DNA from 3 places in the Promicromonospora noduliphila genome. Region 2 is predicted to be linked to each of the others. Evidence: predicted binding sites of a transcription regulator. Region 2 holds the regulator's gene; each other region holds the start of a gene.
What was found. The regulator HspR, encoded in region 2, represses chaperone genes until heat shock. The targets are predictions, from matches to a motif close to AAGTTGAGTCNNNNNGACTCAACTT.

Region 1: the regulator HspR is predicted to act here: its motif matches at 4,209-4,233, upstream of clpB (ATP-dependent chaperone ClpB).
Region 3: the regulator HspR is predicted to act here: its motif matches at 3,925-3,949, upstream of AC0QU1_RS06260 (Hsp20/alpha crystallin family protein).

What each region holds. Positions count from the first base shown of each region.
Region 1 is NZ_CM167806.1:271,853-277,765, reverse strand. It holds gene AC0QU1_RS01160 (septum formation family protein) at 1-250, shown strand, start outside; gene AC0QU1_RS01155 (ArsR/SmtB family transcription factor) at 228-1,250, opposite strand; gene clpB (ATP-dependent chaperone ClpB) at 1,551-4,160, opposite strand; partial or broken gene cpt (chloramphenicol phosphotransferase CPT) at 4,280-4,836, shown strand; gene AC0QU1_RS01140 (sulfite exporter TauE/SafE family protein) at 4,820-5,620, shown strand.
Region 2 is NZ_CM167806.1:5,699,120-5,705,032, reverse strand. It holds gene dnaK (molecular chaperone DnaK) at 1-124, shown strand, start outside; gene grpE (nucleotide exchange factor GrpE) at 121-846, shown strand; gene AC0QU1_RS24905 (DnaJ C-terminal domain-containing protein) at 922-1,920, shown strand; gene AC0QU1_RS24900 (heat shock protein transcriptional repressor HspR) at 2,012-2,464, shown strand; gene AC0QU1_RS24895 (DUF1540 domain-containing protein) at 2,627-2,935, shown strand; gene AC0QU1_RS24890 (hypothetical protein) at 3,018-3,785, opposite strand; gene AC0QU1_RS24885 (sigma-70 family RNA polymerase sigma factor) at 4,059-5,913, shown strand, end outside.
Region 3 is NZ_CM167806.1:1,448,806-1,454,718, reverse strand. It holds gene AC0QU1_RS06285 (XdhC family protein) at 1-1,086, shown strand, start outside; gene AC0QU1_RS06280 (nucleotidyltransferase family protein) at 1,129-1,416, opposite strand; gene AC0QU1_RS06275 (VOC family protein) at 1,419-1,772, opposite strand; gene AC0QU1_RS06270 (sensor histidine kinase) at 1,872-2,975, opposite strand; partial or broken gene AC0QU1_RS06265 (response regulator transcription factor) at 3,163-3,825, opposite strand; gene AC0QU1_RS06260 (Hsp20/alpha crystallin family protein) at 3,985-4,401, shown strand; gene AC0QU1_RS06255 (ROK family protein) at 4,670-5,596, opposite strand; gene AC0QU1_RS06250 (dipeptide ABC transporter ATP-binding protein) at 5,593-5,913, opposite strand, start outside.

The DNA of each region.
Region 1 (5,913 bases), 610 kb from region 2:
CGCGCAGGTCGTGGGCCGCACCGACTTCGCCGACGCCGCCGTCTGGCCGGGCCGCGACGCCGTCGACGAGCGGATCGCGCAGGTCTGCGGCACCAAGCAGCTCGGCCCGACCGCGCGCACCAGCCCGGTCGTCAACACCGTGAGCTACGTGGTCTGGGGCCCCAGCGAGGACTCGTGGGCCGACGGCGACCGCGTCGGCCTGTGCCTGGCGACCACGCCGGAACCGATCACGCAGGATCTGCTGCAGTAACCGTCAGCGTGGCCGGCGCCCACCCGCCGCGGCCGTCCAGCAGGCTCCGGCCCAGCGGGGTGAGCGCGTGGATCACGGTGTTGCGCTCGCGTCCGCTCGCGATGAGCCCGGCGTTGCGCAGCACCGTCGCGTGCTCGGAGGCCGACGCCGGCGAGATCGCCAGCCGCTGCGCCAGCTCGCTGGTCGTCGCCCCGGTGCCGAGCGTGCGCAGCACGGCGGCCCGCGTGCGGCCGAGGAGGGCCGTGAGGGGGCGGCCGCCGTCGGCCCGTCCCTCGACGTCCCGGTCGGCCGAGGCCTGCTCGTGGCTGATCGGGTAGAGCAGCACCGGCGGTAGCTCCGGATCAGCCAGCGAGATGGGGGCGCGGGTGCAGAAGTACGACGGGACGATCAGCAGGCCGCGGCCGGCCAGGTCGACGTCCCGTTCGGCGGCCGTCGAGACCGACAGCACGGGGTGCTCCCACTGGATCGCGGGGTGCAGGGTGCGCAGCGCGTGCTCGGTGCCGCCCTCCACCCAGGCGCGGGTGCGCGCCGCCCGGTCGAGGTCGACGGCGGCCCGGATCCCGCTCCAGTACGGCCCGATCGCGTGCTCGTAGTACGCGCTCATCGAGGCGCCGAGCCCGCGCAGGGCGGGGGCCGAGCCGTTGGCGAGGTCGCGCATCCAGCTGTGCGGCGGCTGGCCGTGCCGCAGCCGCGAGATGTCGCGGCTGAGCTGGTTCCTGGACGTGGACAGCACGGCGTCGAGCCCCGTCTCGAAGTCGTCGGCACCGGTGACGGGGGTCAGGAAGTCCGGCGAGTAGCCGCGCGGCGGCGTCAGCCGCAGCAGCATCCGGGCCGCGGGCGGCAGCCCGGACAGCACCCGCTCACGCCAGGCCCCGAACAGCAGCGGGCCCGAGGGCTGGTTCACCACGTGAGCGCTGAGCAACACCTCCCACATGGGGTCCGGACCCGCCGCGATGCGGACCCGGGCTAGATCATCCGAAGTGAAGTGGAACCGCAGCACCGGGCCCTCCTTGACCGTCTGCCTCTCCCCGTGGCCCCGTCGGCTCGCCCCCCGCGCGCCACACGACCGTGCCGAGCGGTGCGCGGCACGCCGCGCACAGATTCACCCGCACACACAGAGGGACGTGCGGGGTTTCCAGTTATGAACGAACTGGCGGTCACCTTCACAACACCATCACATGCGGGCATTCCCGCAGGTACCCGACCGCGACGTCACCCCGTCGACCGAGCATCGCAGGGCCGGGAGCGTCCCGCGTCGGCCGCTCGACGTAGGCAGGCCTACGTCGAGCGGAGTACCCCGCTACGCGGTCAGCACCTTCCGGACGAGGGACAGCCCGTCGCCGTCCGCCCGGTCCACCACCACGGTGTCGCCGTCGGACACGTCACCCGCGAGCAGCAGCCGGGCGAGGCGGTCGCCGATCTCGCGCTGCACCAGGCGGCGCAGCGGCCGGGCGCCGTACGCGGGGTCGAAGCCCTCCAGGGCGAGCCACTCGCGGGCCGCCGGGGTGACGTCGAGCGTGATGCGCCGGTCCCCCAGCCGCTCCGCGAACGCGTCCACCTGCAGGTCCACGATGCTGCCGAGCTCGTCGAGCGTCAGCGCGTCGAAGATCACCACGTCGTCGAGCCGGTTGAGGAACTCCGGCTTGAACGCGGCCCGCACGGCCGTCATCACCGACTCGCGCCGCTCCTCGTCCGACAGCAGCGGTTCCACGAGGAACTGCGAGCCGAGGTTGGAGGTCAGCACCAGGATCGTGTTGCGGAAGTCGACGGTGCGGCCCTGACCGTCGGTGAGGCGGCCGTCGTCGAGCACCTGGAGCAGGATGTCGAAGACCTCCGGGTGCGCCTTCTCCACCTCGTCCAGCAGCACCACCGAGTAGGGCCGACGGCGGACGGCTTCGGTGAGCTGGCCGCCCTCCTCGTACCCGACGTACCCCGGGGGCGCGCCGACGAGCCGGGACACCGAGTGCTTCTCCCCGTACTCGGACATGTCGATGCGGACCATGGCGCGCTCGTCGTCGAACAGGAAGTCCGCGAGCGCCTTGGCCAGCTCGGTCTTGCCCACGCCCGTGGGGCCGAGGAACAGGAACGAGCCGGTGGGCCGGTCGGGGTCGGAGACGCCCGCCCGGGTGCGCCGCACGGCGTCGGACACCGCAGCCACGGCCGCCTTCTGCCCGATGAGGCGCCGCCCGAGGACCTCCTCCATGTGCAGCAGCTTCTCGGACTCGCCCTGCAGCAGCCGCCCTGCGGGGATGCCGGTCCACGCGGCCACGACCTCGGCGATCTCGTCCGCGCCGACCTTGTCCGCGATCATCGGCTGGTCCGGGGACGGCAGGCTCTCGACCTCCGACTCCTCCTGCTCTGCCGTGGCCAGCTCCTTCTCGACCACCGGGATCTCGCCGTACTGGATGCGCGCGGCGCCCTCCAGGTCGCCCTCGCGGAGCTTGCGCTCGGCGTCGGTGCGCAGCTCGTCGAGGCGCGCCCGCAGGTCGCCCACGCGGTTGTGCCCGGCCTTCTCGGACTCCCAGCGCGCGGTGAGCGCGGCCAGGGCCTCGCGGCGGTCCGCCAGGTCGGCCCGGAGGCGCTCCAGCCGGTCCTTGGACGCGGCGTCCGCGGACTCGGACAGCACGACCTCCTCCATCTCCAGGCGCGTGACGGCGCGCTGCAACTCGTCGATCTCGATCGGGGACGAGTCGAGCTCCATGCGCAGCCGCGAGGCGGCCTCGTCCACCAGGTCGATCGCCTTGTCGGGGAGCTGCCGGCCGGAGATGTACCGGTCGGAGAGAGACGCGGCGGCCACGAGCGCCGAGTCAGCGATCGTCACCTTGTGGTGCGCCTCGTAGCGCTCCTTGAGCCCGCGCAGGATCGCCACCGTGTCCTCGACCGACGGCTCGCCCACGAAGACCTGCTGGAACCGGCGCTCCAGCGCGGGGTCCTTCTCGATGTGCTCGCGGTACTCGTCGAGCGTGGTGGCGCCCACCATGCGCAGCTCACCCCTGGCGAGCATGGGCTTGAGCATGTTGCCCGCGTCCATGGCGCCGTCGCCGCCGGCACCCGCGCCGACGACGGTGTGCAGCTCGTCGATGAAGGTGACCACCTCGCCGTCCGACGCCGTGATCTCCTCCAGGACCGCCTTGAGGCGCTCCTCGAACTCACCGCGGTACTTCGCGCCGGCCACCATGCTCGCCAGGTCGAGCGCCACGAGGCGCTTGCCCTTGAGCGACTCGGGCACGTCACCCGCGACGACGCGCTGGGCCAGCCCCTCGACCACGGCGGTCTTGCCGACACCCGGCTCACCGATGAGCACCGGGTTGTTCTTGGTGCGGCGGCTCAGCACCTGGATCACGCGGCGGATCTCCGAGTCGCGGCCGATCACCGGGTCGAGCTTGCCGTCACGGGCGCGCTGCGTCAGGTCGGTGCCGTACTGCTCCAAAGCCTTGTACGTGCCCTCGGGGTTGGGGCTGGTGACCCGGCCGGAGCCCCGGACGGCGGGCAGCGCTGCGCGCAGCGCGTCGGCGGTCGCACCCGCGTCGACGAGGATCTGGGCAGCGGGCGACTGGCCCGCCGCGATGGCGACGAGCAAGTGCTCCGTCGAGACGTACTCGTCGCCGAGGCCCTGTGCCTCCTTCGCCGCCAGGTCCAGGACGGTGGCCGTCGCGCGGCTCGCGCTCGGCTGCGCCGTGCTCGCCCCGCTGGCCTGGGGGAGCGCGACCAGCGCCGCGCGCACCCGCTGGCCGATGGCCTGCGCGTTCGCCCCGACCGCGTCGAGCAGCCCGACGGCCACGCCGCGCTCCTGCTGCAGCAACGAGGCGAGCAGGTGCACCGGCTCGAGCTGCGGGTTGCCTGCGGCCGACGCCGACTGGATCGCGTCGCCGATCGCCTGCTGCGACATGGTCGTGAACTTGGTGTCCATGAAGCCCCTCCGAGAGCGCTGAAGTCTGCACGGGATGAAACCGCCGCAAAGTTGAGCCTATTCCGCTCAACTTGGAATATCACTGTAGCGCGCCTCACCGACACTCGTACCGTTACCGCATGAACACCCAGGTCATCGTTCTCAACGGCGGTTCGAGCTCCGGGAAGTCCGCGATCGCGCGCGGCCTGCAGGCCGTCCTCCCCGACGCCTGGCTCTCGCTCAGCGTCGACACCCTCGTCGACGCCATGCCCGCCCGCCTGACTCCGGCGGCGACGGGATCGGGTTCGCGGACGACGGCGGCGTCGACGTCGGCCCCGAGTTCATGGCGCTGCAGGACGCGTGGATCACCGGGCTGGTCGCCATGGCGCGCGCCGGTGCGCACATCGTGGTCGACGACGTGTTCCTCGGCGGCGCGGGATCGCAGCGACGCTGGCTGGACGCCCTGGGCGACGTGCCGACGCTCTGGGTGGGTGTGCACTGCGGTGCGGCGGTCGCCGAGGAGCGCGAGGCCGCCCGCGGCGACCGGGTAGCCGGCATGGCCGCCAAGCAGGCCGACGTCGTCCACGAGGGCGTGGCCTACGACCTGGAGGTCGACACCACGTTCACCGAGTCGATGGACTGTGCGCGGACCATCGCCGCACACCTGAGATCATCGCGGGGTGACCGCGCAGACTGACGACTCCCTGACCCCTTCCCGCTCCGTCCTCGTCGGGATCGTCGGTGGCACCTTCTCCGGGCTGTTCGGCCTCGGCGGCGGCATCGTGATGGTGCCGCTCCTGACCTCGCTCGGCGGCCTGACCCAGCGCCGTGCCAGCGCGTACTCGCTGGCCGCGATCCTCCCGGCGGCGATCGTCGGCTCGATCCCGTACCTGATGCACGACGCCGTCGACCTGATCGCCGCCGGCCTGCTGGTCGTGGGCTCGGTGATCGGTGCGGTGGTCGGTGCGCGGCTGCTCGCCCGGGTCCCGGAGGCGCTGCTGCGCTGGCTGTTCGTCGGAGTGCTGCTCGCGGGGATCGTGCGGTCCCTGCTGGACGGGTTCGGGGAGCCGCCGGAGGTGGACACCGCGGAAGGTCTGCCCAGCCTGCTGGACGGCGCGGGGATGGTCGGGCTCGGGCTCGTCATGGGTGTGGCGTCCGGCCTGCTGGGCATCGGCGGCGGGCAGCTCGCGGTGCCCGGCCTGTCCGCCCTGTTCGACTTCGCGCCCGCGCTCGCCAAGGGCACGTCGCTGGTCGCGATGATCCCTACCGCGATCTCCGGGACCTGGGTCAACGCCCGCAACCGGCTGGTCCACCTGAAGACCGCCGCGATCATCGGCCTGGTGGCGTCGGGCTTCTCGTTCGGCGGGGCCAGCCTGTCGGTGGTGATGCCCGACCGGGTCGCCTCGATCGCGTTCGCCGCGCTGCTCGTCTTCGCGCTGGTCCAACAGGTCCGCAAGGCCCTGGAGAAGCAGCGGCACTAGAGCCGAACCACGCTCACGACGTCGGCAGTTGGCTGAGCCGCGCTCGCCCAGGTCGGCAGTCCACTAAGCCCCGTTCGCTCAGGTCGGCAGTTGGCATCGAGATCGGTCCAGCGCTGGGCCGATCTCGATGCCAACTGCCGACCTGGGCGGAGGGGACATAGCAGGGTGCCGACGTCGAGCCGCACGGCTGACCAGCCCCCAGCGGACGCCAGCCCCTGTGGTGGCCCGAACGAGGATCGGCAGGCTAGCCGTCTGGTCGAGATCATCGCCGGTGCACCGCTCGGCCCGCTCAC
Region 2 (5,913 bases):
GGCCGAGCAGCAGTCCGCGGAGCAGCCGGCCGCGGGCGGCCAGCAGACGGCGAACGCGCAGTCCGCTCGGGACGAGGACGTCGTCGACGCCGAGATCGTGGACGACGAGGACGAGCGCAAGTGACCGAAGAGAACCAGCAGGGTTCCCCCGAGCCGGAGGGCTCGGGGGAGCACCCCTTCCAGTTCACGGACAAGCGCCGGGTGAACAACTCCGGCGAGCGGAGCCGGCCCACGGAGCCCGCGCCGGCGGAGGAGCCTGCCTCGGCGGAGGAGCCCGCGCCCGCGGACCAGCCTTCTCCCGGGGCGCCCGAGGCTTCCGAGGGCGAGCCCGCCGAGACCCCCGCACCGCAGGACGCCTCCGGCGACCCGCTCGAAGGCCTCGACTTCGAGCCCTCCGGTGACGCGGCGGAGGCCGCGGAGGTCCTCAAGGCGAAGGCCGAGGCCGCGGAGCACCTGGACGCGCTGCAGCGCGAGCGGGCCAGCTTCACGAACTACCGCAACCGGGCGCTGCGCGACCAGGAGGCCGCGCGGGACCGGGGTGTGCAGGACGTGCTGGCGGCGCTGCTGCCCGTGCTCGACGACGTCGAGCGCGCGAAGCAGCACGGCGAGCTGAGCGGCCCCATGGCGGCGATCGCGGAGAAGCTCGACCAGAGCCTGCAGAAGTTCGGTGTCGAGCGGTTCGGCAAGGTCGGGGAGGAGTTCGACCCGACGCTGCACGAGGCGCTCATGCACTCGGCCGACGCCGACGCGACGGCCACCACGGTGAACCTCGTGGTGGAGCCCGGGTACAAGATCGGCGAGAAGGTGGTCCGGGCCGCCCGTGTGGGCGTCGTCGGACCGGAGTAGTCGCGTTCTCGATGGCCGGGTCCGCCCCACCCGGGCGGGCCCTGCCGTCGAGGGCACAGTGCGGAAGGAGGTGCCATGACCGGTCAGGACTGGATGGAGAAGGACTTCTACGCCGTGCTGGGCGTTCCGAAGGACGCCGACGACGCGGCCATCAAGAAGGCCTACCGCAAGCTCGCGCGCCAGTACCACCCCGACCAGAACCAGGGGAACGCGGCCGCCGAGTCCAAGTTCAAGGAGATCGGCGAGGCGTACGCGGTGCTGTCCGACCCGGAGCAGCGCCGCCAGTACGACGCCGTGCGCGCCATGGCGGGTGGCGCCCGGTTCTCCGCCGGTCCGGGCGGCGCGGGAGCCGGCGGGTTCGAGGACATCATGGGTGCCATGTTCGGCGGCCAGGGTTCCCGCCGGGGCGGCGGACCACGGGTCCGCTACCCGCAGAGCGGCGGCGCGGGCTTCGAGGACATCCTCGGCTCCATGTTCGGCAGCGCCGGGTACGGTTCGGCCGGCCCGACCGGGTTCACGGCACCGAGCGCCGGCGCCGACGTCGTCGCGCAGGTCACCCTGCCCTTCCGGGCGGCGGTGGAGGGTACGACGGCGGACCTGGAGGTCAACGGCCGCACCATCACGGCCCGGATCCCTCCTGGCATCAACGACGGGAAGAAGATCCGCCTGCGCGGCAAGGGCAGGCCCGGCGTCAACGGCGGCCCGGCGGGCGACCTGGTCGTCACCGTGCACGTGGCGCCCCACCCGGTCTGGACCCTCGACGGCGTCGACCTCCGGATGAGCGTGCCCGTCACGTTCACGGAGGCGACCCTCGGCACCACTCTGGAGGTACCGACCCTCGACGGCGCGACCGTGCGCCTGAAGGTGCCGGCGGGGACGCCGTCGGGCCGGGCGCTGCGGGTCAAGGGCCGCGGCGCGCGGACCGCCACCGCGACCGGCGACCTGCTCGTGACCGTGCAGGTGGCCGTGCCGCAGAAGCTCAGCAAGAAGGCCAGGCAGGCGCTCGAGACGTTCGCCGCGGAGAGCGACGGCGAGGACGTGCGCGCGGGGCTGGCCGAACGGGCGGCGGAATGACGCCCGGTGCGGTGGGGCACCTGCCCCGCCGCACCGCCGTCCGCTAACCTGCCCGGACGCGAAGAGAGCACGAGAGACAGGGAGGGCGCACATGGTCGACGACGACGCACCCGTGCTCACCGTCTCCAAGGCCGCCGAGCTCGCGGGTATGCACCCGCAGACGCTGCGGCAGTACGACCGCCTGGGGCTGGTCGTGCCCCGGCGCACGCGCGGCCGTGGCCGCCGCTACTCGCGCAGGGACGTGGCGCGCCTGCTGCAGGTGCAGCAGCTCGCGCAGGGCGAGGGCATCAACCTGGCGGGCATCAAGCGCATCCTCGACCTGGAGGCGCACGTCTCCGTGCTGGAGGAGCGCCTCGGTGACCTGCTCATGCGGGTCCAGGAGGAGAGCCGCGTGTTCGCGGCGGGCCCGTCCGCCGGCGATGTCGTGGTGGTGCAGCGCGGTCAGCGGGTCCGGAGCGCCGCCGTGCGGGTGGACCTGGAGCACCGCAGCGTCGGCGGGGGTGCTGTAGTGCTCTGGCGGCCCGCGCCGCGTCGCGAGGACTGAGCATCCTCGCGGGCCACCGGGCAATTTCCGAAATGCAATTCTTTCGTTAATCGAGAAGATGCGAGAGAATGTAGGTAAGGCATTCCTTGGTCTACGCGTTCTGCAATTCCGGAATAGGCTTGGGCTATTCCGGACCAGGAACGCGCGAGCGAGGAGAGACCCATGAGCACGCTGATGGAGATGCCGGAGGTCGTCGAGTGTTCGATCGACGGCTGCGGCTACAACCACGACCACGGCTGCCACGCGGGCGCCGTCACCATCGCGGGGCACACGGGCGACGCCTCCTGCGCCACGTTCATCCCGCTCGGCACCAAGGGCGGCCTGGAGAAGGTCATCGCGCACGTCGGCGCGTGCCAGCGCGGCGAGTGCATCCACAACGAGAATCTGGAATGCCGGGCCCCGTCGATCCGGGTGGGCTCCGGTCCCGAGGACCCCGGGCACGCGGACTGCCTCACCTTCCAGGAGCGCTGAGCCTCCGGGCGCCCTGAATCCTGCGGCCTTTCCGGGAAGGAAGCGCCGCGCGGGACCGGTCCTCCGCGCGGCACAGGGCTGTTCAGCGGGCCAGGTGGTCCAGCAGCAGCAGCGCGTCGGCGTGCGTACTCGGCAGCCGCTCCACCCAGACGCGGGTGGGGCGGCGCACCTCTGTGGTGAGCCCGAGCACCTCGGCGTTGCGCTCGACGACGCGGCGCAGCGACTGGCCGAGCTCCGCGGTCGACGGACCGCGCTCGCACAGCACCACGAACGTGCCGTCGCCGACGGCCGCCATGGGATGGCCCTCGCCGAACACCTGGTGCAGGGTGCGCCCGATGGCCGCGGAGCGCGCTAGGCGCTGCCACGTGTCGAGGCTGTCGAGGCCGACGTCGAGCACGAGCAGGCAGTGCGAGGTACCGGCGGCGGTGCCGGTGCGCTGCGCCGTGCCGTAGGTCTCGCGTAGCCGCTCGCCCAGGTACTCGCCGGTGGGCAGGCCGGTGGAGGGGTCGCGCGTGGCCACCTGGTAGGGCACGCGCTCGCGCTCCCCGACCCAGCCGATCGCGGCGGCGCGCAGCGCGCCGACGTCCGTGGGGCGCCCGAACGCGGCGTAGAGGCACGCGACGTCGTCCAGCGCCTCGGTGATGCCGGCGCCGACGCTGGCCCGGGCCGCTCCCAGTCGCTCAGCGGGTGCGATGACACCCCGCCCTTCCGCCAGCGCCTCGGCCAGTGCCTCTACGGCCGGGTGCTCCCAGTCGTTCGGCCGGATCCATACCGAGGCCAGACTCGTAGCGCGCCACCGCTCGCGCAGGTCGTGCACACGCACCTGCACCTCCTGCTGTGACTCGCTCATGATGAAAGGACCCTCACGGGCACTCATCATGACGCACCTTCGGCGGTGATGTACCGCACTTCACCCGAACCTCACCCCGGAATGTTTATTTTCCACCCCCTGAATCCGCGGCGTGCCTCTATAGTCTTGGGCAGGACGGCGACAGGCCGGGGCCGACGTGACGACCGCGAGAGTCGGGTAGACGTGAGGCAAGTCGAGAGCAGCACAGGGGGAACCCCCAGCGACGCGGAACTGATCTTGCAGGTCAGGTCGGGTGACCGCGACGCTTTTGGCGTGCTCTACGAGCGCCATGCCGGGGCGGCGCGGGCGCTCGCCCGGCAGTACGTCTCGCCGGCCGACGCCGACGACGTGGTCGGCGACGCCTTCAGCAAGCTGTTCGAGATGCTCCGCCGCGGGGCCGGGCCGGACGCCGGGTTCCGCACCTACCTGTACACGATGGTCCGCCACCGGTCGTTCGACGTGTCGCGCGGCGCCGCGCGCACGCGTCCCAGTACGGACGACGAGATCGAGTCGGTGCTGGGCCGGGTCGCCTCCCAGGAGGACCCGGCGCTGGCCGGCTTCGAGCAGAGCGTGGTCTCCAAGGCCTACTTCAACCTCCCGGAGCGCTGGCGCGAGGTCCTCTGGTACGTGCTGGTCGACGACCTGAAGCCGGCCCAGGTCGCGCCCGTGCTGGGCCTCAGCCCGAACGGCGTCTCCGCGCTGCTCTACCGGGCCAAGGAGGCGCTGCGGGCCGGATACCTCCAGCAGCACCTGACCCACGCGCCGTCGGACACGTGCCGGACCGTGAACCCGCTGCTGGGCGGGTACGTGCGCGACAGCCTGTCCAAGCGCGAGACCGCGAAGATCGACAGCCACCTCGCCACCTGCGGCACGTGCAGCGCCCTGGTGCTGGAGCTCCACGACGTCGCGCACGGCATGAAGACCGTGATCGCCCCGCTGGTGCTCGGCGCGGGCGGGCTGGCCCTGGTGGGCGCCGGTGCGCCGATCGGCGGCCTGGCCGTCGCCGCCAAGGCCGGCGCCGGCGCCGCCGTCGGCGGTGCGCCGACGGTGGGGGTCGGGGCCGCGTCGACCGGAACGTTCTCCGGGGCGATGTCGTCGGCGGTCTCGGCGACCGCTGGTGCCTTCGCCTCAGCGGCCGCCGCCGCGACGGGCGGCAGCATGGCCGCGGGCGCGATCGCCGTCGCGGCGGTCGGCGTGGTCGCGGCGCTGCAGATCGCCGGGCCGACCGACGGCCCCGGCCTGCCGACCGACACGGTGATCGCCACGAGCGAGGGCCGCGAGCTGCCGCCGGGCGCCACCACCGAGGAGATCCAGGACGAGCCGGTCCTGCCGACCGACGTCGAGCCCAGCGGGAAGACGTACCTCGTCGTCGACTACACCGACGCCTCGCAGCCGCTGCTGCCCCGGCAGGCCCAGGATCTGTCGCTCACGGTGGAGAACACCGGCACGACCGGGGCCACGGGTACCCAGCTCGAGATCACGCTCCCGAACGGGCTCACCGTCGCGGAGCAGGACGGGCCCTTCGGCACGGGAGTCGGCGGCCGCCTGGTGTCGAACCGTCTGGCGTCGAGCACGGAGGGTGCAGACGACGGCACCACGCCGACGCCGACCCCTGGGGCCACGCCGTCGTCGTCGGCCTCCGCCTCCGGCACGAACGAGGCCGCAACCGAGGGCACGAGCACGGGCGCCGACACCTCCGACACCGCGTCGGACGGCGAGACGCAGGCCGAGCCGAGCTCGTCGCCCAGCACCTCGGCCTCGACGGGTTCGATGCCCGCCGTCGGGCCCGCCGAGTGCACGCCGACCGAGCGGGAGAACGTCCTGATCTGCTCGCTCGGCGAGCTGGCGCCGGGGGCGAAGCACGAGGTAGTGGTGCCGGTGCAGGCCAACTCCGGCGGCGACTACCCGGTCGGCGCGGAGCTCTGGGCCGACGGCGTCGAGCGCTTCGCCGCCGACCTGCCCGCCCGCACCGTCGCGCCGTTCGGCCCCGAGCTGTCCGCGCAGACCGAGGACGTCTCGCTCTCCAGCCCCGGCAGCGCGTCGCTGCCGGTCCGCGTCGTCAGCACGGGCGACCGCGCGGTGGCGGCCGGCACCTGGTCCGTCGCGGTGAGCCTGCCCGACGGCGTCA
Region 3 (5,913 bases), 1.8 Mb from region 2:
TGCGGCGGGACCATCGAGATCTTCGTCGCGCCCCTCTCGCGGGCCGCCTGGCCGGGCTTCGAGCCCTTCGCCCGGAGCGTCCTGGGCGCCTCCTCGCCCGACGGCGCCCGGCCCGGCCCGGGCGTCTGCCTCGCCACGGTCATCGCTGCGCCCGACGGCGGCGTCAGCCCTGTGATACCCGCGGGCTCCCGCGGGGAAGCGAGACGGCTCGTCAGGCCTGACGACGACGGCGGCGCGCTGGGCCGTCGGCTCGCCGTCGCCGGTGCTGGGCCGGGGCTCGGGGACGGACACGCATCCGGCAGACGGGATAGTGGACTGGACTCCGGCGGGATCGATGCCGGCGGGTCGGACTCTGGTGGGCCCAGTTCCGGCGGGATCGATGCCGGCAGGTCGGACTCCGGTGAGCTCAGCTCCGGCGGGCTCGGTTCCCGCCGCCTCGACGCCGCGGTGACCGCCGACGCCGTCGGACAGCTCACCGCCGGTGCCTCCGCCGTGCGCGAGTACGGGCCGCACGGGGAGCGGACCGGGTCGGGGACCCGGGTGTTCCTGCAGGTCTTCGCCCCGCGCCCGCGGCTGCTGGTGTTCGGCGCGATCGACTTCGCCGCGGCCATGGCTCGTGCAGGGCGGCTGCTCGGCTACCGCGTCACGGTGTGCGACGCGCGCCCGATCTTCGCGACCGCGGCCCGCTTCCCGGAGGCCGACGAGGTAGTCGTTGACTGGCCGCACCGGTATCTCGCGGGGGAGATCGAGGCGGGCCGCGTCGCCGAGCGCGACGCCGTCTGCGTGCTGACGCACGACCCGAAGTTCGACGTGCCCCTGCTGCGCACGGCGCTCACGGAACTCCCGGCCGGCACCTACGTCGGCGCGATGGGCTCGCGTCAGGCACATACCGAGCGCGCGGCCCGCCTGGCCGAGGACGGCGTCCCGCCCGAGGCGCTGGCCCGGCTGCGCAGCCCGATCGGGCTGGACCTCGGCGCCCGCACGCCGGACGAGACCGCCGTCTCGATAGCGGCGGAGATCATCGCCGCGCGATCGGGCGCCTCGGCACGACCGCTGCGCGAGATGGAGGGCCCAATCCACGGCTGAAAGTCCGCCCGGACCATCGCCCAGGCGGACCCACCCTTTCGATCACAGCTGGATCGCCTCGACCGTCGCAGCGACACCCTCGCGCAACGCCCGTGCGATCACCACGTCGACCCTGCGTCCCAGCATCTCCTCGAGCTCGACTTCGAGCGCACCGATCGCGAACAGACCGACCCCGGGATCGAGATCGACAAGCAGGTCGACGTCCGACTCAGCGGTTTCCTCACAGCGCGTCACCGACCCGAAGACACGGACGTTGCGCGCGCCGTGACGTGCGGCGGCCTCGACGATCTCGTCCCGCCGGTCTCGAAGAAGCTCGATCAGCAGCGACATCGTCAGTCTCGGTGACTCACTATGTTGACCACGTTGCCGTCCGGCGCACGCACGAGGAACCGGCGCACGCCCCAGGGCTCCGTGGTCAGCGGGTGCACGATCTCGTAGCCGAGCCGCTGCGCCTCTTCGTAGGCGGAGTCGACGTCGGGGGTATGAACCGAGATGACCGAGTCCTCGGGAGACGTCGCATCGCCCGTCACGAGCTGAACGTGCGCTCCGGTGTCGGGAGAGGTGTACCGGGCTACCCAGCCCAGGTTGAACTCCTCGGTGCTGAGCCCGAGATAGTCGGCGTAGAAGCTCTTCGCCGTCTCAAGGTCGGCCACCCGAAGGTTGGCCGTGACGCGTGTGGCGTGCATCGTTCCTCCTGTCTTGGCGCCGCCGATCTAGGCCGCGGACATTTCAGCGCACGTACGAACCATCGTCTCGCCCAAGCCCGGTCTCAGCGAGGAGCACCGTCACAACCGTGGCAGGTCTCCCCGGACGCGCGCGTCCGGCAGCCGCACCGTGACGCGCAGCCCGCCGTCGGCGCGGGGGACGACGGTGAGCGTCCCGTCGTGGGCCTGGGCGATGCTCTTGACGATCGCCAGGCCGAGGCCGACCCCCGCGTGGTCGCCGCGGATGCGCTGGGTGCCGCGCTGGAACGGTTCGGTGAGGGTCGAGACGAGCTGCGGGGTGAGCCGTTCGCCGGTGTTCTCGACGGTGAGCAGCACGGACTCGGGGCGGACGGCGGTGGCGACCTGCACGGTTCCGTGCTCGGGGAGGTTGTGGACGACGGCGTTGTGCAGGAGGTTGGTGGTCATCTGCAGCAGGAGGGCGTGCGAGCCGATGGTCGAGGCGATGTCGCCGGAGTTCTCGATGGTCACGCCCCGCTTCTCGGCGAGGGGAAGGAGCGTCTCGACGGCCTCCTCCGCCACGAGGGACAGGTCGACGTGCTCCCGCGTGAACGACCGCCGGTCGGCGCGGCTGAGCAGGAGCAGCGCCTCGGTGAGGTCGATGGCCCGCGCGTTGACGACGTAGAGGCGCTCGACAAGCTCCTCGGTGTCGCCGCCAGGGTCGTTGCGGGCGACGTCAAGCAGCGTCTGCGTGATCGCCAGCGGGGTACGCAGCTCGTGCGAGGCGTTGGCCGCGAACCTCCGCTGTTCGGCGACGTGTGCCTCGAGCCGCCCGAGCATGGCGTCGAAGGCGTCGGCGAGCTCGCGGAACTCGTCGCGCCGGCCCTCCAGCTCGATCCGGTGCGAGAGGGATCCTCCCGCTGCCTGGCGGGTGGCGCGCGTGATGCGAGTCAGCGGGGTGAGCATGCGCCCCGCGAGGATCCACCCGCCCACCAGGCCGAACACCAGCAGGGCCACGAGCGCAGCGGTTGCCCTCGGAATGAAGGCGCTCTCCAGGTCGGAGCGGTTCGGGACAAAGATCACCGGGCCGCCACGCCGGGGCAGGTCGTAGGCGATGCTCTCGGGCACGTACCGCAGCAGGAACACCCAGACGACCGCGAGCAGCAGAGCGCCCGCGAGCATGAGGAACCCGGCATAGCTCAGGGTGAGCCGGAGACGAGCGCTCATCCCGGGCTTTCTATCCACGGCCGCGTTCCTCGCGTCCGACGTCCGGCTGGACGTCACGTCCCGCGTTCGACTGAACGTCACGTTCCGCGTTCGACTGAACGTCACGTCCCGCGTCTCGGTGGACGTCGCTCTCGCCGTCCGGCCGGGCGTCGCCTTCGCCGTCCGGCCGGGTGCCACCTCCGCCGTCCGGCCGGACGTCGATGCGGTAGCCGACGCCGGGCACGGTGGCGATGATCCACGGTTCACCGAGGCGTTTGCGCAGCGCCGAGACGGTGATGCGCACGGCGTTGGTGAACGGGTCGGCGTTCTCGTCCCACGCCCGCTCCAGGAGCTCTTCGGCGCTGATCACGCCGCCCTCGGCGGCGACCAGCACTTCGAGCGCGGCGAACTGCTTCCTGGTCAGCGCCACGTAGCGGCCGTCGCGGTAGACCTCGCGGCGGAACGGGTCCAGCCGCAGGCCCGCGATCTCCCGCACGGGTGGCCGGTTGTGCGCGCGCCTGCGGTCGAGCGCCCTCAGCCTCAGCACGAGCTCGCGCAGCGCGAACGGCTTGGTGAGGTAGTCGTCGGCGCCGAGCTCGAACCCCGAGGCCTTGTCGTCGAGCCGGTCGGCGGCGGTGAGCATCAGGATCGGCATACCGCTGCCGGAGGCGATGATGCTCTTGGCGACCTCGTCGCCCGACGGGCCGGGGATGTCGCGGTCGAGCACGGCGATGTCGTAGGTGTTGACGCTCAGCAGCTCCAGCGCGGTGTCGCCGTCGCCGGCCAGGTCCGCGGCGATCGCCTCCAGGCGCAGCCCGTCGCGGATGGCCTCCGCCATGTAGGGCTCGTCCTCGACGACCAAGACACGCATGCCCTCGATGCTACGAGCCGGCACATATCGCCGACATACCGAAACTGCCCGGCGCCTACCACACCGGCACGCCGCACCGTCCGCCGTCGGCGAACCCTGAAATTGAGTCGGGTCGACTCACGTTGAGCTGATCATCAGCATCATCCGGAGGAGGACACCATGACCACCGTTCTGACCCGTTCCCCGTTCGCCCACGCCTGGCTCCGCGACCCGTGGAGCCCGCAGTTCGCCGCGACCGAGGGCCCCGTGCCCGCGGCCGACGTCTACCGCGAGGGCGAGGACCTCGTCGCCCGCCTCGACCTGCCGGGCGTCGACCTGGCCGACATCACCGTCGAGGTCGAGGGCCGCAAGCTCGTCGTGCGCGGCGAGCGCAAGGACCAGCGCTCCGAGGAGTCGGAGGGCCGCCGCATCTCGGAGGTCCGTTTCGGTTCCTTCCGGCGCGTCGTCACGCTCCCGAAGACCGTGGACGGCGACGCTGTCCGCGCGTCCTACGACGCCGGCGTGCTGACGGTCACCGTGACCGGCATCTTCGCCGGCACCACGCCGCAGCGCATCGAGGTCACCACCGCCGCCTGATCATTTCAGGCGCACACACCGACGGCGCCCGACCGCTCATGCGGCCGGGCGCCGTCTGCGTTGCCCTGTCTTGAGCGCCCGCGCTCACCAAGTCTTCGAGCGCCCCGCGCCCACCAAGTTCGCCTTTGAGCCCCGCACTCACCGAGTTCGGTCCGACGTCGGACCGAACTCGCCGACTTCGGTCGGTTGTCCTGAGATCGGTCCATTGATGGACCGATCTCAGGACAACCGACCGATCTCGGCGACGGCGCAGGGCAGCTGACCGAACTCAGTGGAGTCCAACAGGCCCGCGCGCCAGCGCCGCGGCGCCCACCACCGTCGCGTCCGCGCCGAGGGTCGCCCGGCGCACCTCGATCGCGTGTCCCGACACCGGCGGCTCGTCGCGGAGCCGCGTCAGGAGCGCGGGTTCCAGCAGGTCCCAGGCGCGGGCCAGGCCCCCGCCCACCACCACGTGTCCGACGTCGAGCAGCGCCGCCAGCATGAGGACCGCCGACCCGACCGCCCGGCCGGCGTCGGCGAGCACCCGGACCGCCGTCTCGTCCCCTGCGCGAGCACGGGACTCGATCTCGGTTGCGCCGACGACCCCAACACCACCACCCTCAGCACCGACAAGCTCCGCGTACCGCCGCTCCACCGAGCGGCCCGACGCGAGCGTCTCCAGGTGCCCGCGCTGGCCGCACGTGCACCGCGCGTCACCGAACCCGGGCATGTGCCCGATCTCCCCCGCCGCGCCGGCGCCGCGGTACAGCGCGCCGTCCAGCCACAGCGCTCCCCCGACCCCGGTCCCCAGCGCGATGCCGGCAGCGGACCGGACGCCCCGGACGGCGCCCCAGGTCGCCTCGCCCACGAGGAACGAGTCGACGTCGTTCGCCACCGTCACGGGCAGGCCGGTCCGGGACGCGAGGCCGGAGCGCAGGTTCGTGCCGACCCAGCCGACGAAGGAGTCGCTCGCCGCGAGCACCTCGCCCGTCCAGGGGTCGACGACACCCGCCGCACCCACGCCGACCGCCGCAACGGGCACACCCGCCTCCGCCGTCGCGCGCGCCACCAGGCCCGCCGCGACGTCGAGCATCACCTCGCCCCCCGACGGCGTCGGCGCGGTCGCCGAGGCGAGCACCTCGCCGTCCGGCGTGACGACGGCGGCCCGGATCTTGGTGCCGCCGATGTCGACGCCCGCGGTGGACCCGTCCGTCATGGGGCGACGCCGGAACCGCCGCCGGCCTCCGACACCAGCCGCCGCCGCGCCGCACGCCGTTCGCGCTGCGCCGCTGGATCCGGCGTCGGCACGGAGGCCAGCAGCTCGGCCGTGTACAGCTCGCGCGGCGCGCTGAACACCTCCGCCGTCGTGCCGCTCTCGACCAGGCGGCCGGACCGGAGCACGGCCACACGGTCGGTCAGCTCGTGCACCACGCCCAGGTCGTGGCTGATGAACAGGCAGCCGAAGCGCAGCTCCGCGTGCAGGTCGCGCAGCACCTGCAGCACCTCGGCCTGCACGGAGACATCGAGGGCGCT